Regions from separate parts of the Plantibacter sp. Leaf1 genome, predicted to be linked through region 1. Evidence: riboswitches for the same ligand, from Rfam matches in the RefSeq annotation. Region 1 holds a riboswitch; the other holds the start of a gene.

Evidence for each region. A riboswitch is a leader RNA that binds a small molecule or an ion and turns the genes downstream of it on or off. The one in region 1 is predicted to bind thiamine pyrophosphate.
Region 2: linked by a shared signal. The riboswitch ahead of thiM (hydroxyethylthiazole kinase) and the one ahead of ASE44_RS18910 (ECF transporter S component) in region 1 are both predicted to bind thiamine pyrophosphate.

The regions. Positions count from the first base shown of each region.
Region 1 is NZ_LMJX01000002.1:651,919-657,779, reverse strand. It holds gene gatB (Asp-tRNA(Asn)/Glu-tRNA(Gln) amidotransferase subunit GatB) at 1-43, shown strand, start outside; gene ASE44_RS05350 (hypothetical protein) at 158-754, shown strand; gene ASE44_RS05345 (acyltransferase) at 725-2,050, opposite strand; gene dinB (DNA polymerase IV) at 2,133-3,431, shown strand; gene ASE44_RS05335 (hypothetical protein) at 3,441-3,770, shown strand; TPP riboswitch at 3,822-3,930, shown strand; gene ASE44_RS18910 (ECF transporter S component) at 3,967-4,596, shown strand; gene ASE44_RS05325 (ABC transporter ATP-binding protein) at 4,599-5,861, shown strand, end outside.
Region 2 is NZ_LMJX01000001.1:378,194-384,054, reverse strand. It holds gene ASE44_RS01700 (carboxypeptidase regulatory-like domain-containing protein) at 1-1,376, shown strand, start outside; gene ASE44_RS18145 (CDP-alcohol phosphatidyltransferase family protein) at 1,481-2,758, shown strand; gene ASE44_RS01690 (HAD family phosphatase) at 2,838-3,524, shown strand; gene ASE44_RS01685 (DUF1622 domain-containing protein) at 3,605-4,009, opposite strand; TPP riboswitch at 4,070-4,170, shown strand; gene thiM (hydroxyethylthiazole kinase) at 4,162-5,013, shown strand; gene thiE (thiamine phosphate synthase) at 5,010-5,720, shown strand; gene ASE44_RS01670 (bifunctional hydroxymethylpyrimidine kinase/phosphomethylpyrimidine kinase) at 5,717-5,861, shown strand, end outside.

The DNA.
Region 1 (5,861 bases):
GGCGCGTGTGCGCGAACTCGTCCTGGAGCGCGCCGGGCAGTAGGTCCCGCACCAGCGACATCGGGTCCGGACGGCAGTCGTGCACTGCCGTCCGGGCCCGTTTCCGTCCCGCCGGGAAGCCCTGGCGCGTGTCCCCGGTGCGGCATACACTTCGGCCATGCTGGTCGAAGGCACCATGCGTTGGCAGGTCACCGAGGACGCCCCGATGGCCCTTATGCTCGCGCTCGCCTTCCGTTCCATGGCCGGTCTCGGGGACCGGTGCGTCGGCCAGCTCCCAGCGGTGGCCCCCGCACCCGATCCGATCGACGTCGCCGACCTCGATCGCGACGCCCTGGCACTCCAGTTCGACGGCTGGTGGACCGGGATCGCCCGGCGTGACACGCGGTTGTTCCTGGCGGAGGTGCGTCCTCCGCACTTCGAGGTCTTCGATCGCGCCCTCGAACTGCAGGAACTCGCCTACCGTGCCTACGACGGCGCCTACCGGTGGGCGACGGACAGGATCCGCGAGTATGAGATCGCCCTGGCCGGACGCTCACCGAGCAGACTCGCCGACGTCTACGAGCTCATCCGCGAGCGCCAGTTCGAGTTACGTCGGCAATCCAGCTCGTTCCGACTGGACCTCGAGGTGCTTCCGATCTGCCGACCGGGTGCCTGGGTCGTCGCACCCGACACGATCGTGGTCAGTGAGTCGCTCCGGGACGACCGGGAGGCGTTTCGCGAGTGGCTACGACCGCTGGTCCACAGCCTGGTCTGATCCGCTCGCGACGCGCTCGACCGGCCGACGGGTCGGGTTCAGGAGCACGACCGCGATGATCGAGCCGGCGGCTCCGGCAGCGGCCATGGCGGCGGTGAGCGGGTGGGAGATCTCGGCGAAGGGCATGAGGAACGCGCTCACGACTGCGATCCACACAGCCACGTGCGCCGGCTTGCGCTCCGGGTCGAGGCGCAGCCTCCGGGGGTGCTCGACGCGGCCGAGGAGTGCTCCGACACCCGCCAGGAGGACCGCGACGACGAGCAACACGACCGGTCGGGTCCACCACCAGGCGGCGGTCAGCGGCTCCGCGAAGGGGATGCCGAGGGCGAGCTGCAGACCGGCGACGGCGATGATGAGGGGCAGGTGCCAGAGGTACACCGTCATCAGCCGGGACCCGATGAGGAAGACGACCGCTCGCGCGGCGCGGGTCCGCATGATGGCGGTGAGCAGAGGGTGCACCAGGGCGAGCAGGGCGAGCTGCCCGACGCCGAGGACGACGAGGGGGAGGGTCGGTGGGTTGAGGTTGCCGAGCATGCTGGTCGAGTACGGCAGCCAGGTCGTGATCGGCACGAGCGCGCCGTAGGAGATCAGCACCACGGCCACGAGGACGAGGCGCGGAACGGAGCGGAGACGTCCGTCGGCCAGGAAGAACCCGAACTGCTGCAGCAGCGGCCAGACGAACACGAGGTTGACGAGACCGATGCCCAGGAGGCCGGTCGAGTAACGGACGACGTCGACGAGGATCACGCCGGCCAGCAGTGCCGCACAGGTCAGGAAGGGGTGGCGGTCGTGGCAGGTGGCGAGGAACGGGGCGACCGCCTGGCACAGCAGGTAGGCGGCCAGGAACCAGAGCGGGGACCCGACGCCTGCGGCGACGGCCTCGATGATGGCGGGGTCGACACCGAGCGCCCCGGCCAGCCACAGCCCCGCGGCGAGGAAGAGCAGGACCGGGATCGTCGGCAGGGCGAGTCGGAAGACCCTGGACCGGAGGAAGTCGCTGGTCCCGCCACCACGTCGGACGGTGCTGCGCCAGCCGGTGATCGTCGCGAAGCCGCCCACGATGAAGAACAGCGGCATGATCTGGCCGAACCAGGTACCCGTGTCGAACCAGGGTTGCTGCTCCAACGCTCGGGAGATGCCGATCGTGCCGTCCGGCTCGACCGCCACCGCGACCATCAGGAGGTGGACGATGACGACCGTCACGACGCAGGCGACGCGCACGAGGTCGAGGGCGAGGTCCCGCCCGGAGAGGTCTGGGACCGCCGGGGCCGACCCGGTCCGCGTTCGCGTGCTCATCGCCGGACAGCCTAGCGCCGCCGAGCGCTCCCACCTCGGCCCCTGTAAAGAGCGTGTCGGAGGTGACTGCGACAATGGAGTCATGAGTCGGCAGGATGGAGCGTCTCGTCGCGTCTCGGCGCACGATGCCGACGACAGCGGTACCCCCATCCTCCACGTCGACATGGACGCCTTCTTCGTCTCGGTCGAGCTCTTGGAGCGGCCCGAGCTCCGTGGCCTGCCCATCATCGTCGGCAACAAGGAGGGCCGCTCGGTCGTCACCTCCGCGAGCTACGAGGCCCGCAGGTACGGGGTGCGTGCCGCGATGCCGGTGTCCCAGGCCATGCGCTTGTGCCCGAGCGCGGTCGTCCTCCCGCCGCATCACGGCCGGTATCGCGAGTACTCGGATCGCGTCATGGAGGTGTTCGAGTCGGTGACCCCGCTCGTCGAGCCGTTGAGCATCGACGAGGCGTTCCTCGACGTCTCCGGGGCGGTGCGGTTGCTCGGGAGTCCGCGCACGATCGCGGCGCTCGTGAAGCAGCGGGTCCTCGACGCCACGGGGCTTCCCTGCTCGGTCGGTCTGGCGGCGACGAAGTACGTGGCGAAGCTCGCGTCGGGGCTGTCGAAGCCCGACGGACTCCTGGTCGTGCCGGCTGCTGAGACGCTCTCCTTCCTGCACCCGTTGCCGGTCGGGGCGCTGTGGGGCGTCGGCGGACGAACCGAGGAACAGCTCACGAACCGGGGCATCCGGACCATCGGCCAGCTCGCCTCCACCCCGTTGTCCATGCTCCAGCGCGCCGTCGGCGAGGCGTCCGGACGCCGGCTCCTCGAGCTCGCGAATGGGATCGACCCGCGTGGAATCGAGTTGGCGCGGCGGGAGAAGAGCGTCAGCCACGAGGTGACGTTCCCGACGGACGTCGCAGACCCCACCGTGCTGAAACGAGAGCTGTTGAACCTCGCGGGACTCGTCGCGATCCGCCTCCGGAAGGGTGGGTACGCCGGTCGGACGATCAGTATCCGGGTGCGCTACGCGGACTTCAGCGTCGTGACCCGGTCACGGACCATCGGCGAAGCGACGAACGTCGGACGTCGCGTCTACGACGAGGCGGCTTCGCTCTTCGGCGACCTCGATCGAGGAGGGCGTCTGGTCCGCCTCGTCGGCGTGAAGGTCGATCAACTGGTGCCCGCCGAGGAGGCCGGATCGGCGTTGTGGGATCCCGATGAGGAGTGGCGCGGCGCTGAACAGACGATCGACCGGGTGGCCAGTCGCTTCGGCGACCTCGCGATCGCTCCGGCCTCGCTCCTCGGGAAACCGCGGCGACGAGGGCTCGGGAGTCGAGGCGACTCGCAGGGTGCTGGGAGCACGGATCAACCCCTTGGACCGGCGGATGCGCAGCGGTAGCGTGGCAGCATGACGAATCTCGTGGAGAAGCTGGCAGAACAGACCAAGGGCCTCGGCGTGACCGCGGCCTACGGGGAGCAGCAGGACATCGACGGCACCAAGCTCGTGCCGGTGGCCCTGACGTACTACGGCTTCGGTGGCGGGTCCGAGGGTGACGGCGACGACGCACCGAGTGGCGGCGGAGGCGGTGGCGTCTCCATCCCCGTCGGCGCCTACATCAAGACGGACGAGGGCCTCCGGTTCGACCCGAACCTCATCTCGCTCATCGCCGTCGCCATCCCGTTCATCTGGGTGAGCGGCAAGGCGCTGTCCGGGCTCATCAAGGCGCTCAAGAAGTAGCCTTCCCCCGTCGAACCCCTGTCGAGCGATCCTGCGCGGCAGGGGTTAGACTCGTGCCACCACGGGAGTCCGGTGAACCGGGCTGAGAGGAAGGTATTCGCCTTCGACCGTCGAACCTGATCTGGATCATGCCAGCGCAGGGAGACCATTTCTCGCTATCCCGTGCTCTTTTCCGTCTACAGGAAGGGCACGTATCGTGTCAGCATCGACCAAAATCTCCTCGTCTGAACGCGCCGCCGCGCGGAACCTCCGCTGGAGGGTCGTCGACATCGTCGTGGTCGCCGTCCTCGGCGTGGCCACCGGCCTCATCTTCTGGGCGTGGAACACGCTCGGATCGCTCTGGTACGCCGGAGCGAGTGCCGTGACGCCCGGCTTCGGCGGCATCGCCGTCGGCATCTGGCTGCTCGGCGGCGTCCTCGGCGGGCTCATCATCAGGAAGCCCGGCGCGGCCGTCCTCGTCGAGACCATCGGGGCCGTCGTCTCCGCGCTCATCGGCAACGCGTGGGGCATCACCACCGTGTACTCGGGCCTCGCCCAGGGGCTCGGAGCCGAGCTCGTGTTCGCCGCGCTGGCCTACAAGCGCTTCGGCCTCGTCCCGGCCATCCTCGCCGGTGCGGGCGCCGGTGCCGGCGCATGGCTGCTCGAGCTGTTCATGTCGGCGAACCTGGAGAAGGGTGCCGAGTTCAACGCGATCTACCTCGGCTCACTGCTCGTCTCCGGCGCGATCCTCGCGGGCGTCGTCGGTTGGGTCCTCGTCAAGGCGCTCGCCTCCACGGGTGCGCTCAGCCGGTTCGCCTCAGGGCGGGACGCGCGGCGCGAGGTCTGAGCGTGGTCGGTGCGACCGGTCCGGCGCGCGTCGTCGCCCGGGACTGGGGGTGGCGTCACGCCGGTCGGAAGGCATGGGCGGTCAGCGACCTCGACCTCGTCATCGAACCGGGGGAGCGGGTCCTCCTCCTGGGCGCGTCCGGCGCCGGCAAGTCGACCCTGATCCATGCGCTCGCCGGTGTCCTTGGGGGAGCGGACGAGGGTGAGGCTCGCGGGTCGCTGCTCGTGGACGGGGTTGCGCCCGAACAGGCCAGGGGCCGGATCGGCCTCGTGCTGCAGGATCCCGATTCGCAGGTCATCCTGTCCAAGCTCGGCGACGACGTCGCGTTCGGCTGCGAGAACCTCGGGGTCGAGCGCGAGGAGATCTGGCGACGGGTCGTCTCGTCGCTGCAGGCCGTCGGCCTCGACCTCCCGTTGGACCACCCGACCTCGGCGTTGTCCGGCGGACAGAAGCAGCGGCTCGCCCTCGCCGGGGTACTCGCCATGCAGCCCTCGCTCCTCCTGCTCGACGAGCCGACCGCCAACCTCGACCCGATCGGCGTCACCGAGGTCAGGGACGCCGTCGCGCGTGTGGTCGACGACGGTTCGTCGACCCTGGTCGTCATCGAACACCGGGTCGACGTCTGGCGCGATCTGATGACGCGGGTCGTCGTACTCGATGCGGACGGAGGAGTCCTCGCCGACGGTCCTCCCTCCGTCGTCCTCGACGATGTCGGGCGCCGGCTCGCCGACGCCGGCGTCTGGGTACCGGGCATCCCGCTGGGGCTGCGGCCCCGCCGGATGGTGCAGCCGAACGCAGCCGTCTTGACGACGTCCGACCTGACGATCGGACGGCTCCGATCCCAGCCGGTGCAGGAGCACCTGGACCTCAGCGTGCCTGAGGGAGCCGCCACGGTGGTCGTCGGACCCAACGGGGCCGGGAAGTCGACGTTGGCCCTCACCTTGGCCGGTCTGCTGCCCGAGCTCGCCGGAACCGTGGACGCTGGCCGCCGGCTCGCCGGGGGGATCGGTCCTCGGCCCATCCGCTGGAAGTCGACCGAGCTGCTCACCCGCATCGGGACGGTCTTCCAGGACCCGGAGCATCAGTTCGTCGCCGCGACCGTGCGCAAGGAGCTCGGCGTCGCCCTGCAAGCGCTGCGGTGGACACGCGCCGCGATCGACGAGCGGGTCTCCGAAGTCCTCGACGCCTTGGGGTTGGCCGCGCTCGCCGAAGCGAACCCCTTCAGTCTCTCGGGCGGCCAGAAGCGACGACTGTCGGTCGCCACG
Region 2 (5,861 bases), on a different contig from region 1:
ACGGCTACACCGTGCAGCTCGTCCCGCCGGCCGGCAAGATCGCCGTCGAGGCGACGCGGGTCGGCGCCGACCTCACGGACACCGACGCGATCGCGGACTTCGTCGTCCGTGACATCGTGCCCGTCGCGGTCTCCGGCACCGCCCTCGACGCCGATGGTGTCCCCATCGTCGGGGCCACCGTCACCATCGACGGCGTGGGGAGCGTGACCACCGACACCGACGGGGACTATCTCTTCGACACCGTGCCGGTCGGCGACCACACGCTCGTCATCACCCCACCGGCGGGGTACGCCGTGCAGATCGCGCCGTCCCCGTTCTCCGTCCCGGCCGGGAGCGAGACGCCCGTCACGGCACAGGACTTCGTGCTCGTCGCGAACCCGCGCCTCGGCGGCGTGATCAGTTCCGGCGGGGTCGGCGTGGCCGGCGTCACGGTGAGCGCCGAGGGTCCGAGCGGCGTCGAACGCGCCGTCACGGCCGCCGACGGCTCGTACAGCTTCCCGCTCCTGCCGGCGGGGTCGTACACCGTCTCGATCGTCGCGCCCGAGGGCTACGTCGTCTCCGGGACGGCGACGCGCTCCGAGGAGCTCGCCGACACGGATCTGGACGCGGTCGACTTCGAGCTCGCCCGGCTCGGGACCGTCATCGGCGATGTCGTGACGGACACGGGTGCGCCCGTCCCCGGAGCCACGGTGACGGTCGAGACGCCGACGGGCCCGGTGGTGTTGACGACATCCGGTGAGGGCTCCTACGGGCTCGCCGACCTTCCGCCCGGCGACTACCCGGTGACGCTGACCGTGCCGGCAGGGTATTCGGTCCCCGATGGCGGAGTGACGACCGCGGTCGCGGTCGTCGGCTCGGACGGTTCGGTGCAGACGGTGCCGAGCTTCGTGCTCGTCGCGGACGCGGTGCTCGGTGGGCTGTCCGGAACCATCGAGACGGATGCCGGTGCCCCGCTCGCGGACGTCGGCGTGACGGTCGACACCCCGGCCGGGGAGGTCGTCGTCACGACGGACGCCGAGGGCGCCTATCTCCTCGACGATCTCGCCGCGGGTTCGTACGAGGTCACGGTGACGGTGCCATCGGGCTACACCGCCGAGGGTGCCGCCTCGGCCGTCGCGATCGTCGCGGCCGACGGATCGGTGGTCTCCGTGCCCGCGTTCGTCCTGGTCCCGGATGCCGTCACGCCCGTGCCCTCGGCGAGCCCGAGCGACCCCGCCGTGCCGGGCACCTCGGGCCGCCTGCCCTCGACCGGCGCGGACACGATGCCCTGGATCGTCGCGGCCGGAGTGCTCTTCGTGCTCGGAGCCGCCGGCGTCGTGACGGCCGCGGTCCTCCGACGTCGACGTGCCGAGCGGGACACCCCGTCCGACGTTTGACCGCTCCGTCGTCCCGAAGGGGATCGGAGCACGCGGCTCGTCCGTAGACTTGGGCGAGCCGCGCTCCGACCAGGGGCGCGGATCGCATTCGTGAACGGGGACCCGTGGACGTCATCGGCTGGGTGGACGGCGCCACGACGGCGTTGCCCGATCCGATGATCTGGCTGGTCGGCCTCCTCTTCGCCGTGGCGGAGTCAGGGCTCTGGCTCGGCCTGCTGGTGCCGGGGGAGCCCGTCGTGCTCCTCCTCTCGGCGATGCTCGACTCCGGTCCGGCCGCGCTCGTCCTGTTCCTCGCCGTCGCGCTCGGTGGATCGCTCGGAGACCACCTCGGCTTCCTCATCGGTCGTCGGAGCGGCGGGCGCCTCCGCGACACGGCCGTCGTCCGGCGTCTCGGCGTCGGCGGCTGGGACCGGGCGGTCGAGGCGCTCGAACGGCGCGGAGCCCAGGCCGTCTTCCTCACCCGCCTCGTCCCCGTGCTCCGGTGCCTGACGCCGGCCGCGGCCGGGGTCGCCCGCGTGCCGTACCGATCGTTCCTCCTGGCGTCGGTGCTCGGTTCGCTCCTGTGGTCCGCCGTCTTCGTCGGGGTCGGTTCGCTCGTCCGTGTCGTGCTCGACGGGGTCCGCCAGTACCTCGGTTCCGCCGGGTGGGTGCTGCTGCTCGCGCTCGTCGTCGTGGTGTCGGCCGTCGCGATCGTCCGCGCTCGACGGGGCCTCGCGATCCCGGGCGACGAAGCGATGATCCCGGTGACCCTGCACGAGAAGACGCCGCTCGCGCGCCTCCGCACCCAGCTCTTCGCGGACGACGACTGGCGGAACCTGCCCAATGCGATCACGGCGGGACGCATCCTCCTGCTCCCCGTCTTCGCCGTCCTCGTGATCACCGGCTCCTACTGGGCGGCGCTCGTCGTGGGGGCGGTCGTGTTCCTGAGCGACGTCGCCGACGGGCAGATCGCGCGCCGGACGGGGGCCGTCTCGGCGCTCGGCACCTGGCTCGACGGCGTCGCCGACCGTTTGACCGTCGTCGTGGTCGCAGCGTCCTTCGCCGTCGCGCAGATCATCCCATGGCAGGTGTTCGTCGTCATGATCGTGCCCGACCTCCTCCTCGCGTTCATCGCGGTCGTCGCGTTCCGCGGGACGCCCGAGGTGCCGGTGAGCCTCGCCGGCAAGATCCGTACGGTGCTCCTCTTCGTCGGCTTCTTCGCGTTGCTCACGGGGCTCGCGCTCGGCGGTGGTGATCCGGCCTCGCCGCTGTCCCGCGTGTTCGGCGGTATCGGCTTCGTCGCGATCCTCCTCGGGCTCGTCGGGCACTTCGTGGCGGCGACCCAGTATGCGCGACGCATGATCGTCACCTGGCAGCGGCAGGGCGTCAGCCTGTCCCGCTGATCCCGGCCGGCTGTGCTGCCGGCAGCTTCCCCGAGACGCGCCCGGCGTGGACGCAGGCGGTGTCGTTTAGGCTCGGAGCATGCCAGTCGACTATCCGGACCTCGTCATCTTCGACTGCGACGGCACCCTCGTCGACACGGAACGCATCTCGGTACGCGTGAACCTGCAGCTCCTCAACGAGGTCGGCGGCGACTACACCGAGGCCGAGGTGCGCGAACTGTTCGTCGGCGCATCGCTCGAGACCTACGCGACGCTCGTCGAAGCGCGGCTCGGCAAGCCCCTGGAGGCCGACTGGATCCAGCGCTGGAGCGACATGTTCCGTGGAATCTGCGAGCGCGAGCTGGAAGCGGTCGACGGTGTCGTCGACGCGCTCGACGGCATCGCGGCGACCGGGGTGCCGCTGTGCGTCGCCTCGAACGGCATGTTCCACGACGTCGTCCGCAACCTCGGCCAGGTGGGCATCCACGACCGGTTCGCCGGGCGGATCTTCAGCGCCACCGACGTCGCCGTCGGCAAGCCGGCCCCGGACCTGTTCCTGCATGCGGCTGCCGACTTCGACACGGCCCCCGAGCGGTGCGCGGTCGTCGAGGACAGCGTCGTCGGCGTCCTCGCCGCGCGGGCCGCGGGGATGACCGTGTACGCCTACGCCGGTGGCATGACCCCGGCCGAGCGCCTCATCGGCGACGGCACCCACGTCTTCGACGACATGCGTGAGCTGCCCGACCTCATCCGAGACACCTGGGCGGAAACCGCCACCACGCGCTAGCCGCGACTGCGCAGTTCCGGGAACCGGCCGTCGTCGTCAGGCACGGTGGCTCCTCCGGCGTCCGGGGCGGTCACATCCTGCTAGTTGACGGCTCCTCGCGGGCGTTCACCGCCGCGCGCGACGGTCTGGCCGAACGCCTGCGGTCCCGTCGTCGCGAGGCGTCTCCAGGGCAGGGTCCCCTCGATCTCGATCTGCAGGGAGAAGCTCAGCAGGGTGCGGATGACGACGATGATCGCCAGGACGGCTGCGTCGGTCAGCGACGGCGTGGAGGTGACCGTCTTCACCAGGTCGGCGGCGACGAGGATCTCCAGCCCGAGCAGGATCACCGAGCCGATCGTCTCCCGCAGCATCCGGAAGGCCCGCCCGCCGTCACGGGTGCGGAGCCACAGGCGGGCCGACAGGGTGACGGCGATCACGAAGCCCACGACCATCGCCCCGACACCGGCGACCTCGAAGACGATGGTGACCAGCTCGAAGAAGTCCATGCGCCCATCATCCTCGTCGCCTCGCCGGACGGGAAGCGGCGCCGACCCGCTATGGTGGTCGCGAGTGACACGGGGTGCCGATCCCATGACGACCGGCTGAGAACACACCCGTCGAACCTGATCTCGTTAGTCCGAGCGAAGGGATGTCGCGAATGAGCATTCGCACACCGCAGCAGTCTGCCCACCCGTCCACCGACGATGCCGCCGCCGGCGGGTTCGCGAGCACCGCGGGGGACCTCCTCGACCGCCTGCGCGAACGCACCCCGCTCGTCCAATCGATCACGAACGCCGTGGTCACGAACTTCACGGCGAACGTCCTCCTCGCCGTCGGTGCCGCCCCGGCGATGACCGACATCCCCACGGAGGCCGGGCCGTTCGCCCGCATCGCCTCCGGCGTGCTCCTCAACCTCGGCACACCGCAGGAGGAGCAGCGCGAGGCCATGATCGAAGCCGCGACCGCCGCGAACGAGGTGGGCACCCCGTGGGTGCTCGATCCCGTCGCGGTCGGGTCCCTCCCCGTCCGGACGGCGCTCGCCGCAGAGCTCCTCGCGCTCCGGCCGACGATCGTCCGGGGCAACGCGAGTGAGATCATCGCCCTCGCCGGCCTCGGCGCCGGCGGTCGCGGGGTCGACAGCACCGACTCTGTCGACAGTGCGATCGAGGCTGCGACCGCGATCGCGCGCCGCTCTGGAGCCGTCGTGGCGATCTCGGGGCCGACCGACGTCATCACCGACGGTGAGCGCATCGTCCGCTGCTCCAACGGGCACGCCTGGCTCACGCTCGTGACCGGCGGCGGGTGCGCGCTCGGCGCCGTGTTCGCCGCGTTCGCCTCGCTCGACGACGACCGGTTGCTGACGACGGTGGCCGCCACGAGCGTGTACACGGTCGCCGCTCAGCTTGCCGCCGCGGAGAGCCGCGGGCCCGGGTCCTTCGCCCCGGCGTTCCTCGACCGCCTCCACCTCCTCGACGCGGAGACCGTCCACCGACTGGCGGTGGTGGCATGAGCGCCGGGACGATGTCCGACGGGGTGCACGCGGCGCGTTCGCACGCTGCCCTCGTGCGCCGGGCCATGGCGACGTATCTCGTCACGGACGCCTCGGCGAGCGGCGCCCGGGGCGTGCTCGATGTCGTGCGTCGGGCCGTCGACGGCGGGGTGACCGCGGTGCAGCTCCGGGAGAAGACCGCGACGGCCCGCGAGCTGTTCGAGCTGACGCTCCGTGCCGCGGAGCTCGTCTCGGGTCGAGCCCTGCTCCTCGTCGACGACCGGGTCGACGTCTTCCTCGCCGCCCGTTCCGCCGGCGCCGTCGTCCACGGTGTCCACGTCGGGCAGAGCGACCTCCCGGTCGACGCGGTCCGCCGGATCGTGGGTGACGCGGCCGTGGTGGGCTTGACGGCGAACACGCCAGCCCACCTCGACGCGGTGGCCGCCCTGCCCGCGGGGACCGTCGACTACCTCGGCGTCGGCGTGATCCGCCCGACGGCGACGAAACCGGACCACCCGGAGCCGCTCGGCGTGGACGGGTTCGCCGCGATCGCCGCCGCCACCCAGCTGCCCTGCGTGGCGATCGGCGGGGTCGGGCTCGCCGACACCGCGGCCCTCCGATCGGCGGGTGCCGCCGGGCTCGCGGTGGTGTCCGCCATCTGTGCTGCCGACGATCCGGCCGCGGCGGCTCGCGCGTTCCGTGCCGCGTGGGACGAGGTGCCCGCGTGAGCGCCACCGACTCGCTGAGGACAGCCCCGGCCCGGCCGTCGCACGACGCGGGGATCGGGCGACGGCCGCTCGTCACGAGGACCACGCCGCGGGTGCTGAGCATCGCCGGGACGGACCCGACCGGCGGCGCCGGTGTCCAGG